Regions from separate parts of the Rahnella sp. CG8 genome, predicted to be linked through region 2. Evidence: predicted binding sites of a transcription regulator. Region 2 holds the regulator's gene; each other region holds the start of a gene.
What was found. Region 2 encodes sigma-54, which starts transcription at its own class of promoters, with help from an activator protein. Its sites were predicted from a motif close to GTTGGCACANNTTTCGCTNT; they were not measured.

Region 1: HGO41_RS22390 (amino acid ABC transporter substrate-binding protein) is a predicted target of sigma-54. The motif match lies at 1,911-1,930, and genes of this name have one in related genera.
Region 3: HGO41_RS00190 (gamma-glutamyltransferase family protein) is a predicted target of sigma-54. The motif match lies at 2,533-2,552, and genes of this name have one in related genera.

Annotation. Positions count from the first base shown of each region.
Region 1 is NZ_JABAED010000034.1:6,911-11,206, forward strand. Features, by position in the region: gene HGO41_RS22385 (amino acid ABC transporter permease) at 1-691, opposite strand, end outside; gene HGO41_RS22390 (amino acid ABC transporter substrate-binding protein) at 795-1,820, opposite strand; gene HGO41_RS22395 (hypothetical protein) at 2,237-2,422, opposite strand; gene lpxP (kdo(2)-lipid IV(A) palmitoleoyltransferase) at 2,509-3,429, opposite strand; gene HGO41_RS22405 (DoxX family protein) at 3,850-4,281, opposite strand.
Region 2 is NZ_JABAED010000025.1:8,935-13,230, reverse strand. Features, by position in the region: gene lptA (lipopolysaccharide ABC transporter substrate-binding protein LptA) at 1-192, shown strand, start outside; gene lptB (LPS export ABC transporter ATP-binding protein) at 199-924, shown strand; gene rpoN (RNA polymerase factor sigma-54) at 1,026-2,459, shown strand; gene hpf (ribosome hibernation promoting factor) at 2,483-2,770, shown strand; gene ptsN (PTS IIA-like nitrogen regulatory protein PtsN) at 2,869-3,351, shown strand; gene rapZ (RNase adapter RapZ) at 3,419-4,273, shown strand; gene npr (PTS phosphocarrier protein NPr) at 4,270-4,296, shown strand, end outside.
Region 3 is NZ_JABAED010000001.1:32,764-37,059, reverse strand. Features, by position in the region: gene HGO41_RS00205 (amino acid ABC transporter permease) at 1-512, opposite strand, end outside; gene HGO41_RS00200 (transporter substrate-binding domain-containing protein) at 537-1,328, opposite strand; gene HGO41_RS00195 (MurR/RpiR family transcriptional regulator) at 1,587-2,426, opposite strand; gene HGO41_RS00190 (gamma-glutamyltransferase family protein) at 2,625-4,211, shown strand; gene hpxX (oxalurate catabolism protein HpxX) at 4,248-4,296, shown strand, end outside.

The sequences.
Region 1 (4,296 bases), on a different contig from region 2:
GCGCCAGCGCCGGAAAGACAACCAGCATCACAATCGCCCACGGCCAGATATGCCAGATCCGGCCGGTGTGAATCTGGCGGAAATGGTTGTAGCGTTGCAGCGCGATGATGCCAAAAATCGCCAGCAGCACGGCGATAAAGCCCGCCAGACTACCCGGTGCCAGTTCCGGTGATGGCAGATACAGGCCACGGTTACTGACGAAAGCCAGGTCAAAAGCATTCAGACTCTGACGCGGTCCCGGCAGGTTACGCAGTACGGCGAAATACCAGAAGAAGATTTGCAGCAGCGGGGGAATGTTACGGAACGTCTCGATATATACCGTCGAGACTTTGCGAATCAGCCAGTTATCGGAAAGGCGTCCTAAGCCGATAATGAACCCGAGAATCGAGGCAAAAACGATACACAGCGCGGAAACCAGCAGCGTATTCAGCAGACCGATAACAAATACGCGGGCGTAGGTGTCACCTTCCTGGTAATCAATAAGATGCTGAACAATGCCGAAACCGGCACCTTTTTCAAGAAACGCAAATCCCGAGGTGATCCCTCGTGTAGTCAGATTGGTAATGGTGTTGTGGAGCAGGTAACCCAAACAGGCTACCAGCAACACCACCGCGAAAATTTGGTAAATCCAGGCTCGTACGGCTGGGTTGGTCAGCGATAACGAACCTTTTTCGGTTGGGCGTTGCGACATAGTGAATGGCCTTTAGCAATCTTTCACCGGGAAGTGATGCACCGGGGAACGACCGGTGCATCAACATCCTTAAACACTTTTCAACTTCATGAAGAAAGGATATTTAGCGAACTGGAGGCGCGTATTGGATCCCGCCTTTATTCCACAATGCGTTCTGGCCACGTTTGATTTTCAGCTCGCTGCCCTGACCGACATTGCGTTCAAAGCTTTCGCCGTAGTTGCCGACCTGTTTAACGATTTTTACTACCCAGTCATTAGGCACTTTCAGGTCAGCACCGTAAGTCCCGGTTTTGCCCAGCAGGTTGCTCATATCAGGTGTCGTCGGGTTAGCCGCCAGCTTATCCACGTTCTGAGAGGTTACGCCCATTTCTTCAGCGTTCAGCATCGCGAACAGTGACCAGCGGACGATCGCCAGCCAGTCTTCGTCACCACGACGAACTACCGGACCCAGAGGTTCTTTAGAAATCACTTCCGGCAGAACGATGAATTCGTCTGGTTTGCCGAGTTTGATACGCAGTGCGTACAACTGAGACTGGTCAGAGGCCAGGGTGTCACAACGACCTGAGTCCAGCGCTTTCGCACTTTCGTCCGAGCGGTCGAAGGTGACCGGGGTGTAAGTCATTTTGTTGGCTTTGAAGTAGTCAGCCACGTTCAGCTCGGTATCTGTACCGGCCTGCAGACAGACCGTTGCGCCATCGAGTTCTTTCGCGCTTTTCAGGCCCGCTTTCTGGTGAGTCAGGAAGCCGATACCGTCGTAGTAGTTTACGCCGGCGAAAATCATGCCCATGCCCGCATCGCGGGAAGAGGTCCAGGTCGTGTTACGTGACAGGATGTCCACTTCGCCAGACTGCAGCGCGGTGAAACGCTCTTTGGCAGTCAGCGGGGTATATTTCACTTTCTCAGCATCACCAAACACGGCAGCAGCCACCGCACGGCAGACGTCAACGTCGATACCGGTGAATTTGCCTTTGGAGTCAGCGTAAGAGAAGCCTGGCAGGCCGTCGCTGATACCGCATTGAACAAATCCTTTCTTTTTAACGGCATCCAGAGTGGTACCTGCATGAGCCTGACCAGCCAGTGTCACGAAGCTTGCTGCGGCAATCAGTGTTGAGAGCAATATTTTTTTCATAAAGCGTCCTGTGAGACAAAACTGAAATTATTATTGTGTAAGTGCCGGAGCACCCTGTCTGTTTATGGGGCAACGCCCTCTGCACCTGTCTTTGCAAAGGGAGTGCCAACATGAAAAACGCCCCATCAATCAAGTCATGTAGAGGAATTGCACAGTAACATTGACGAGGCGTATAAAATTTATTGCCCCGTTTCAGTGCGCGGTCAATGTGGCTGCGTTAAATGAGTGCGGAATATTTCAATATTGGAGTGCAGATCGCGCTGTTTGCAGCGAAGTGAAATGTGCATTCATATTTGGAAAAAAAATGAGGCAAAACGATGAGTAAATCTCTCAGACCAGGCGTTCTGAGAGATATGTTGGCATGACGGGATTTAAAACAGGGGACATTATCAGTGCAGCGGAGAAAATAGAGTGACTTATTTGGCCTGATCTTTACTGCCGTTGATCAGTTTACGCGCCGCCGCAATCTGGTCATTGTCCGGCGTTTTAGGTTTGGCTTGGTTGAGCGCAGAACTGAGGCCTGAGCGCCCCCAAAGGTCAAAGCTGTCATCATCTTTGAGATGGTCAAAGATAGAAGGTGTCGCGTCGGGTTTTTTAGCCATAAAGATTACAGATCTCTTATTGGATGCAATGAATGAAAAAAGCCCGACGCGGTGGCATCGGGCTACTGTTTTATGGCCTCTGGCGCTTATCGATAAAGCGAAGGCGCACCCGCCGGGCGGGTTTTAAAGCGGCGATGCAGCCAGAGATACTGATCCGGCGCACGCATAATTTCTTTTTCGATCACGCGATTCATGTAGGCTGCTGCCGCCATTTCATCGTCGATCGGGTAATCCTGCAACTGGGGCTGGATAACCAGTTCATAACCCGTACCGCCTGCTTTACGTACCAGCACAACGGTCACCAGCGCAGGTTTTGCCAGACGCGCCAGCATAAAGGTTCCGCTGGTAGTTGCGGCCTGATCGACAGCAAACAGTGGCGCAAATACGCTGCCACGCGGGCCGTAATCCTGATCCGGCGCAAACCAGACAGCTTCGCCTTTTTTAAGCGCGTGAACCATACCGCGTAAATCTTTGCGATCGAGCATCGCCTTGTTAGACCGCATACGACCCCAGGTCTGCACAAATTCCATCGCTTTATTATTGTGCGGGCGATACATCGCCATCATCGGCTGACATAAGCCCATCGCGCGGCCGCCTAATTCCAGCGACATAAAATGCACGCCAATCACCAGCACGCCCTGTTTGTTTTCCTGCGCCTTTTTCAGGTTGTGCAGGCCGCTGACGTCAAACCAGCGTTTAACACGGGCATCCGACCAGAACCAGGCCATGCCGGTTTCCAGCAGGCCCATGCCAAGGGATTCAAAGTTGCTGATGATGCGCGCTTCGACCTGATCAGCGGGGAGATCCGGGAAGCACAATTGCAGGTTACGGCGCGTTATCGACACACGACGTTTCAGGAAACGCATGGACGTCCGGCCCAGCCAGATGCCGAGACGGTTTAACACCGGATAAGGAAGCTGAACCAGCAGGAACAATACGCCAAGGCCAAACCAGGTCAGCCAGTAACGTGGATGTAAAAATGATGCGCGAAAGCGAGGAGAATTCATAAAAGCCCAATCATCTGCATAAAAAACCGGGGTAACGCGTCAGGGGTTAGCTCAGTCGCGATACGAATTGTCTGTTAAAGAGTGGGACAACATGCGGGTGTAAACGTTTCCGAAAGCACATATATTGACTCACTTTTACTTTATCAAGACACAATTAAAAGGCGGGATCGCGAAGCTGAAGGGCTGTCCGTAGGCGTTGAGCGGGGCGAATTCGACTCTTGCCGTGAGTATAACATGTCGTGTGATCTAACCGCAGAGGGTAATTGTCCGATAAACGCACTCTTTACTGTTTATTTACGTGTGGGTTTAGACAATAAAATGAAAACACTACGGAAAGAAGGCATTAGCATTCAGACGTCGCGATATCCACCACATGATATTTCAGCATGCTCCGCTGGCGAAACATGCTGAAAGGGAATATCAGCGATACAGCGGGTTGCTCATCACAGAGTACCGTCCACTGCCATACAGCGCGATCACGACGGCGGCCATGAAGTAATAGACGATATCTTCAATCGCCCAGGCACCGACCGGGGTGAGTGCAAAGGTGTGATGGATACCGACCATCATCCACGCAACAATCATTGTCGCTGCGGCAGACAGCGCGGCGAGTCGGGTGAAAATCCCCAGCATCATCATAATCGGGGCGATCACTTCGCCGATGATCACGCCGTAGGCGACAAATGCCGGAATACCATAGCCTGCCAGCATGCCCTGAATACCGCCCAGACCGTCATGCAGCTTATGCCAGCCGTGAAAAATCAGCAGTCCATAGGTGATCCGTAACAGCAAAATCGCCAGATCAGGTTTGTTCAGTGCTGCGGTAAAACGAAGATAAAGTTGCTTCATCAGAGTGACTCCCGGAGA
Region 2 (4,296 bases):
CTGACCGGCAACGCTTACCTTGAGCAACTGGACAGCAATGTGAAAGGCGACCGTATTACCTATCTGGTACAGAAACAGCAAATGGAAGCCTTTAGTGATAAAGGTAACCGTGTGACGACCGTTCTGGTACCTTCGCAGCTGCAACAAAAAACGCCTGCAGCGGGCGGCCAGCCGACCAAAAAGAGTAACTGATATTTTATGGCTAAATTAATCGCAGAGAATCTGGCAAAGGCATACAAAGGCCGTAAGGTCGTTGAAGATGTCAGTCTGATGGTCAACTCGGGTGAAATCGTCGGGTTATTAGGGCCAAACGGTGCGGGTAAAACCACCACCTTTTACATGGTCGTGGGCATCGTCCAGCGCGATGCGGGCCGCATTATCGTTGATGATGAAGACATCAGCCTGCTGCCGCTGCATACCCGCGCCCGTCGCGGTATTGGCTATCTTCCGCAGGAAGCCTCCATTTTCCGTCGTCTGAGCGTATTTGATAACCTGATGGCGGTGCTGCAGATCCGTGACGATCTGACCAAAGAACAGCGTAATGACCGCGCTAATGAATTAATGGAAGAGTTCCATATTTCTCATTTGCGCGATAACCTCGGTCAGTCACTGTCTGGTGGTGAACGCCGTCGTGTTGAAATTGCCCGTGCACTGGCAGCGAACCCTAAATTCATCCTGCTGGATGAACCGTTCGCCGGGGTTGACCCGATTTCCGTTATCGACATCAAAAAAATCATTGAGCATTTACGTGACAGCGGCCTCGGCGTACTGATCACTGACCATAACGTTCGCGAAACACTCGACGTTTGTGAACGCGCGTATATCGTCAGTCAGGGGAAATTGATCGCCCACGGCACGCCAGCCGACATTCTTGCTGATGAACAAGTTAAACGTGTTTATCTTGGTGAAGAATTCCGTCTGTGATCTGTGCCGCCGGAACCGTGCCTGTTTCAACCTACACTGAAACAGGCCGTCTCTGACAGAAGTGTTGCCGTTTTCACTCATCAACGGAATTAAGCCAAGATATGAAGCAAGGTTTGCAACTCAGACTCAGCCAACAACTGGCAATGACTCCTCAGTTACAACAGGCCATCCGCTTGTTGCAACTATCCACGCTTGAGCTCCAGCAGGAGATCCAACTCGCGCTGGAGAGCAACCCTCTGTTGGAACAAACCGACCTTCATGAAGAAATCGACTCGGTAGAAACCACCGACAGCGAAGGGTTAGACACCCGCGAAGCACTCGAGCAGAAAGACATGCCGGAAGAGTTGCCGCTGGACGCCACCTGGGATGAGATTTACACCGCAGGCACGCCGTCAGGCACCGGCAATGATTACAGCGACGATGAGCTACCGATTTACCAGGGCGAAACCACGCAGACACTTCAGGATTACCTGATGTGGCAGGTCGAGCTGACGCCGTTCTCTGATACCGATGCCGCGATTGCCACCTCAATCGTCGATGCAGTGGATGACACCGGTTACCTGACCGTCTCCCTTGACGACATTCTCGAAAGCGTCGGTGATGAAAATGTCACCATGGACGAAGTCGAAGCCGTACTTAAGCGCGTTCAGCGTTTTGATCCGGTGGGTGTGGCCGCCCGTGACCTGCGCGACTGCCTGCTGATCCAGCTTTCTCAATATGCGACTGACACGCCTTTCATCACTGAAGCCCGTCTTATCATCAGCGAACATCTCGATTTGCTGGCGAACCATGATTTCCGCGCACTTATGCGATCAACCCGGTTAAAAGAAGATACACTGAAAGGAGCGATGCTCCTGATCCAGTCTCTTGATCCGCGTCCGGGCCAGTCTATCAACACCGGCGAATCCGAATACGTGATCCCGGATGTGCTGGTGCGTAAAGTGTCAGGTGTCTGGGCGGTAGAACTCAATTCCGACAGCATTCCGCGTCTGAAGATTAACCAGCAGTACGCCGCGATGGGGAATTCCGCACGCAGCGACAGCGACGGGCAATTTATCCGCAGCAATCTGCAGGAAGCCAAGTGGTTAATCAAAAGCCTGGAAAGCCGTAACGACACGCTGTTGAAAGTGACGCGCTGCATCGTTGAGCAGCAGCAGGCGTTCTTTGAACTGGGTGAAGAATTTATGAAACCTATGGTGCTGGCAGATATTGCCAGTGCCGTGGAAATGCACGAATCGACGATTTCACGTGTGACGACGCAGAAGTTCCTGCACAGCCCGCGTGGCATTTTCGAACTGAAGTATTTCTTCTCCAGCCATGTCAGTACAGACAGCGGTGGCGAGGCATCGTCAACCGCGATCCGGGCGCTGGTGAAGAAATTAATCGCAGCGGAGAATCCTGTAAAACCGCTCAGTGACAGTAAGTTAGCGACCCTGCTTTCCGATCAGGGAATTATGGTTGCGCGTCGGACTGTCGCCAAATACCGAGAGTCTTTGTCCATCCCGCCCTCAAACCAACGTAAACAGTTAGTTTGACCTCAACAGAGAAGGAAGACATTATGCAGCTCAACATTACCGGACATCACATTGAGATCACGGATCCCCTGAGAGAGTTCATCACGTCGAAGCTGGCTAAGCTTGAGCAGTATTTCGACAGGATTAATCAGGTGTATGTGGTGTTGAGCGTGGAAAAGGTGCAGAAAGTAGCGGAAGCCACTTTGCATGTGAACGGAGGCGAATTACATGCCACCTCGGAACATCAGGATATGTACGCAGCGATTGACGGACTGGTTGATAAACTGGCCCGACAGTTGAATAAACATAAAGACAAACTGAAACAGCACTGACATTCATGTAGCCAACCCTGTGCTACAAACCTTCGGGCATCGGCTTGTGACCTTCGGGAAACGAGCCGATATAGCTTTAAGGGTGAAACAGCGCAAAAGTGAAAGATGACATGATTAACGATACTGCAATGCAATTAACGTCGGTGCTTAATGCCGAATGCACCAAAAGCGGCGTTCATTGCGCCAGCAAAAAACGCGCACTGGAAATCATCAGTGAGCTGGCCGCCAAACAATTAAATTTGTCGCCGCAGGTGATTTTTGACGCCATTTTGACCCGTGAACGTATGGGGAGCACCGGGATCGGTGCCGGGATCGCCATCCCGCACGGTAAGCTGGAAGAAGACACTTTACGTGCCGTCGGCGTATTCATTCAGCTTGAACAACCGATTGCTTTTGACGCCATCGATAATCAGCCGGTAGATTTGCTTTTTGCCTTGCTGGTACCGGCAGATCAATGTAAAACCCATTTACATACATTATCTTTAGTCGCTAAGAAATTAGCTGATAAAACAGTGTGTCGCCGTCTGCGTGGCGCGCAAAGTGACGAAGAACTGTTCCAGATAATGACTGAAAACGAATAAATTGCTGATTCCCGGTACAGTGCCGGGAAAATGAATTCTGCACACTGAATGCCAGGGGAGTGACACCATGGTGCTGATGATTGTCAGCGGCCGTTCCGGTTCCGGGAAGTCGGTTGCCCTACGGGCACTAGAAGACATGGGTTTTTACTGTGTGGACAACCTGCCGGTGGTGTTATTGCCGCAGCTTGCCCAGACCCTTGTTGAACGTAATACATCAGCGGCCGTCAGCATTGACGTCCGTAACATGCCGGAAACACCGGAAGTTTATGAGTATGCGATGTCACAACTGCCGGAGAGCTTCTCACCGCAGTTGTTATTCCTTGATGCCGACCGCAATACTCTGATCCGCCGCTACAGCGACACCCGTCGTCTGCACCCGCTTTCCAGCAAAAATCTGTCCCTCGAAAGTGCCATTGATGAAGAAGCCGATCTGCTCGAACCACTGCGTTCGTCTGCGGATTTGATCATCGACACCTCCGAAATGTCCGTGCATGAACTGGCAGAAATGCTGCGTACCCGTCTGCTGGGTAAACGCGAGCGCGAACTGACGATGGTGTTCGAATCCTTCGGTTTCAAACACGGCATTCCGATTGATGCGGATTATGTTTTCGATGTGCGTTTTCTGCCAAACCCGCACTGGGATCCGAAACTGCGTCCGATGACAGGCCTTGATAAGCCGGTCGCGGCGTTCCTTGACCGTCATACTGAAGTGCACAACTTTATTTACCAGACCCGCAGCTACCTCGAACAATGGCTGCCGATGCTGGAAACGAACAACCGCAGCTATCTGACCGTCGCCATTGGCTGTACCGGCGGTAAACACCGTTCGGTCTATATCGCAGAGCAACTGGCCGACTATTTCCGTTCCCGCGGGAAAAATGTGCAATCCCGCCATCGCACGCTGGAAAAACGCAAATCATGACGGTGAAACAAACGGTAGAAATC
Region 3 (4,296 bases), on a different contig from region 2:
TCATAGGACACCTGCGATACCACGGAAGATCCGAGCATCACGATAATGCACTGGCTGACCAGCGACGGATAAATGCGTTTCAGCGACGGCGGCAGCACGATGCGCAGAAACGTCTGACTGCGGGTTAATCCCAGCACGCGCCCGGCTTCCCACTGACCTTTCGGCGTCACCTGAATACCGGCGCGGATAATCTCCGTGCTGTAGGCGCCGAGGTTAATCAGCATCGCCAGCAGCGCCGCTTCACCGGCAGTCATTTTCAGGCCAATGGCTGGCAGGCCAAAGACAATGAAAAACAGCTGCACCACAAACGGCGTATTACGGATGGCTTCGACATACACGCCCCAGACCGCACGCAGGGTTTTATGGTTGCCGCAGCGGATGGCCGCGCCGCAAATCCCTATTGCGACACCGCCAACCGTTGCCATTACCGTCAGCTCAATGGTGGTCCATAAACCGGCCAGCAGTTCCGGCATATAAGGCCATAGCGCGCTAAAGTTAAGCTGATAGGTCATGAAAGATCTCCGTCAGGCCTCTGATCACGCGCCGATGGACGCTGGCAGCGGTGCCTTCATCCATTTTTCAGACAGTGTATTCAGCGTCTTGTCTTTGATGCCTTCGGCGATCAGTTCATTCACTTTGTCTTTCAGCGCGGGTTCGTCTTTACGCAGACCGACGTAGCATGGTGAATCTTTCAGCATGACTTTCGAAACCGGTGCTTTGGCCGGGTTCATGCGGGCAATCGCGGCGACCACCAGGTTGCCGGTAGCGATGTATTCCACCTGGCCGGAAAGGTATGCAGACAGCGTGGTGTTGTTGTCTTCATACCGCTGAATTTTGGCATCTTTCGGTGCCACGCCGGTCAGTGCCAGATCTTCCACCGCGCCACGGGTCACGCCGATGGTTTTACCGGACAGTTCTTTCAGGTCGGACAGTTTGTCACCCTGGGCACCAAACACGCCGAGGAAGAACGGTGCGTAAGCGTTGCTGAAGTCGATGACTTTTTCGCGCTCAGCGTTTTTACCCAGGCTTGAAATCACCAGATCGACTTTATCCGTTTGCAGATAAGGCACGCGGTTGGCGCTGGTGACCGGCACCAGTTGCAACTTAAGTTTCATCTTATCGGCCAGATAATGCGCCATATCGATGTCATAACCTTCCGGCTGCAAATCCTTGCTCACCGAACCAAACGGCGGGAAATCCTGAGGAACAGCCACACGCAGCACGCCACGTTTCTGAATATCCTGCAACTGATCCGCCATTACGCTGGATGCCTGAAGCACCAGCATTGCCGCACCTGCCCATGCCAACAGCCGTTTGTTCATGTTCATAGATTATCTCCGGTGAAAGGTTTTTGGAACGATAGATTCTTATGTTTATAGCTTTGCAACGAATGTGCCAAAAGCCGTGCAGCAGAAAAATTGTGCGCAAAGTCACGGTATGACAAGGAATTAGACAATGAGAGGCGCGATCAGAAGAGGTTTTTTTGCCCTGAATCAGGGCAAAAAGCGTGAACCAATGAAAAATATGATGCACTGAAATTGTGCGCAAGCACCAGAAAAGCGCCCGATTTGTTCTTCAAACGGGAATCAGCGCTGCTCCAGCTCATCCAGATCGTTATACAAATCGCTTATCTGATGAATACGCTGGCGGCCTGAAGCGAGCATATCGTGCAGCAATGCATTGCTGAGCAAATTCGCCAGACTCATGGCAGAAGAATAACTGTCGAACGCCGATACGCTGTCGAGCGGAGCAGCCAGATGCCAGGTTGCCAGCGGGATAAGTGTCTGCGCCTGCGGCTCGCAAATCAGCAACACCGGCACGCCAAGTGACTGTAACTGCATCAGAATTGCCTTCGCCATGCGCGGCCTGCGGCGGAAAGCGACGAATATCACCACGTCCTGCGCGGTAAGATCCACCAGTTCTTCCGCCAGCGTTTGCCCCGGCTGCGGCATTATCATCACGCCAGCGCGCACCTGAATCAGTTGCTGACGCAGGTGCAGCGCCACCGGGTAACTGTTACGAAAACCCAGCAAACGTACTTGCCGCGCCTGATTCAGGGCGGCGATCAGCGCACCGAACTGGGTGCCATCAATCTGGTTAATCCACTGCGTCAGGTTGGCCATTTCCTGTTTATAGTGCCGTGATAACAAGGTGTTACCTTGCACTGCGTCGCGGCTGTCGGTCAGCGGCATCCCGCTCTGGCGCAGGGTGCGCATTTCATCGCGCATATCGCGGTAGCTCGGGTAACCGAGGCGTTTGAACAGGCGGCTGACCGTGGCTTTCGATACGCCGCTAAGCCGCGCCAGTTCGGCGCTGTTATAGCTCATCAGGTCGTCAATACTGGCAAAAATAAAGTCGGCCACCCGCTGTTCCTGCGGCGTCAGTTCTGCGTAATGGTCACGCAGACGCTCATCAATCTGTTTCATCTCTGGCCCTTTTGTAACCAATGTTTCAGTAAATCAGCGGAACATACCATGCACTATGCTTGCCAATGCAAGAGAAATTAGCGCTAAAGCTGCAAGGTTTTGCCGATGTGGAACACCTCTTGCTTAACTTTATCCCTACGCGCCCACAACCCTGCAAGCACGGGCAGCATAAAAAAGCGTTTCTAAAAAGGACATCGCATGATTAACAGTAACAGCGCACCGCTGGGCATGGCGGTCACACCTCATCATCTGGCGAGCCAGAGTGCGCTTGCGGTATTGCGTGAAGGCGGCAATGCCATCGAGGCCATGGTGGCTGCGGCCGCGACGATTGCCGTGGTCTATCCGCACATGAACGGGCTGGGGGGCGATGGCTTCTGGCTGATCGTGCCGCCGCAGGGCAATCCGGTGGCGATAGACGCCAGCGGTGCCGCAGGCTCCCTCGCCTCTCTCGATTTCTACGCCGGTGAAACGCACATTCCGCACCGTGGCCCGAAAGCCGCGCTGACGGTAGCGGGCACCGTCGGCGGCTGGCAGGAAGCGCTGAATGTGTCGGCTGAATTTGGCGGCGAGCAAAAACCGCTCTCCCGCCTGCTGCGTGACGCCATCCGTTATGCCGCTGATGGTATTCCGGTGACAGCATCGCAGGAAGCGGCGACCCGCGCCAAGCAACACGAACTGAAAGATTTCCGCAGCTTTGCCGATGTTTTTCTGCCTAACGGCGATGTGCCCCGCGCCGGAAACCGCTTCACTCAGCCGCAACTGGCGCAGACGTTATCGATGCTGTGCGAGGACGGGCTGAACAGTTTCTATCGCGGTGAGCTGGCCGACAATATGGCCGCCGACATGGAAAAGCTCGGCATGCCGGTGACCCGCGCCGATCTCGCCGCTTACAAGCCACAGCGCCGTGTGCCGTTGCGGCTCAAACACAGTAAAGGCGAAATCTACAACCTGACACCCCCGACGCAGGGACTGGTTTCGCTGGCGATCCTCGGCCTGACTGACCGTTTGCCGCTGGAAACCATGGACGAAAGTGCCACCATTCACAGCGTGGTGGAAGCCACCAAACTGGCGTTCGGTCTGCGCGATCGCTTTATCACCGATCCGCGCATGATGACGCAGGATGCACAGGAACTGCTGGATCCACAGTATCTCGATGCTCTTGCGACCCGCATCAAACCACACAGCGCCGCCGACTGGGGTAAAGGTAAAGGGCCGGGCGATACCGTCTGGATGGGCGTGATGGACAGCAGCGGGCTGGCGGTTTCTTTTATCCAGAGCATTTATCACGAGTTCGGCAGTGGCGTGGTGCTGCCGGGCAGCGGCGTGTTGTGGCAAAACCGCGGCGCGTCCTTCAGCCTTGATGCCGGTCATTTACTGGCGCTGGCACCGGGCAAGCAACCGTTCCATACCCTCAACCCTGCCGCCGCACGCTTATACGACGGGCGCACCATGGTTTACGGCTCAATGGGGGGTGACGGCCAGCCGCAAACGCAGGCCGCCGTGTTTATCCGCCATGTAGTACAGGGGCAATCTTTGCAACAGGCGATCAGCGGCCCGCGCTGGCTGCTTGGCCGTACCTGGGGCGAGAGTTCGGATTCACTGAAACTCGAAGGCCGTTTTGCCTATCCGACGCTGGCCGGGCTGAGGCAGCGTGGTCACGACGTCGAACTGTTGCCGGATTTCAGTGAAGCCGTCGGTCACGCCGGTGCCATCGTTCGTCACACCAACGGCATGTTTGAAGGTGCCTCCGACCCGCGCAGCAACGGCAGCGCCGCCGGTTTTTGATCAGGGTTTGCATAACAGAATGGATAAGGAAGCAGAATGAAAAATACCTCCGCAGCGACCGACTGGGCCGCCTATATCCGCCAGA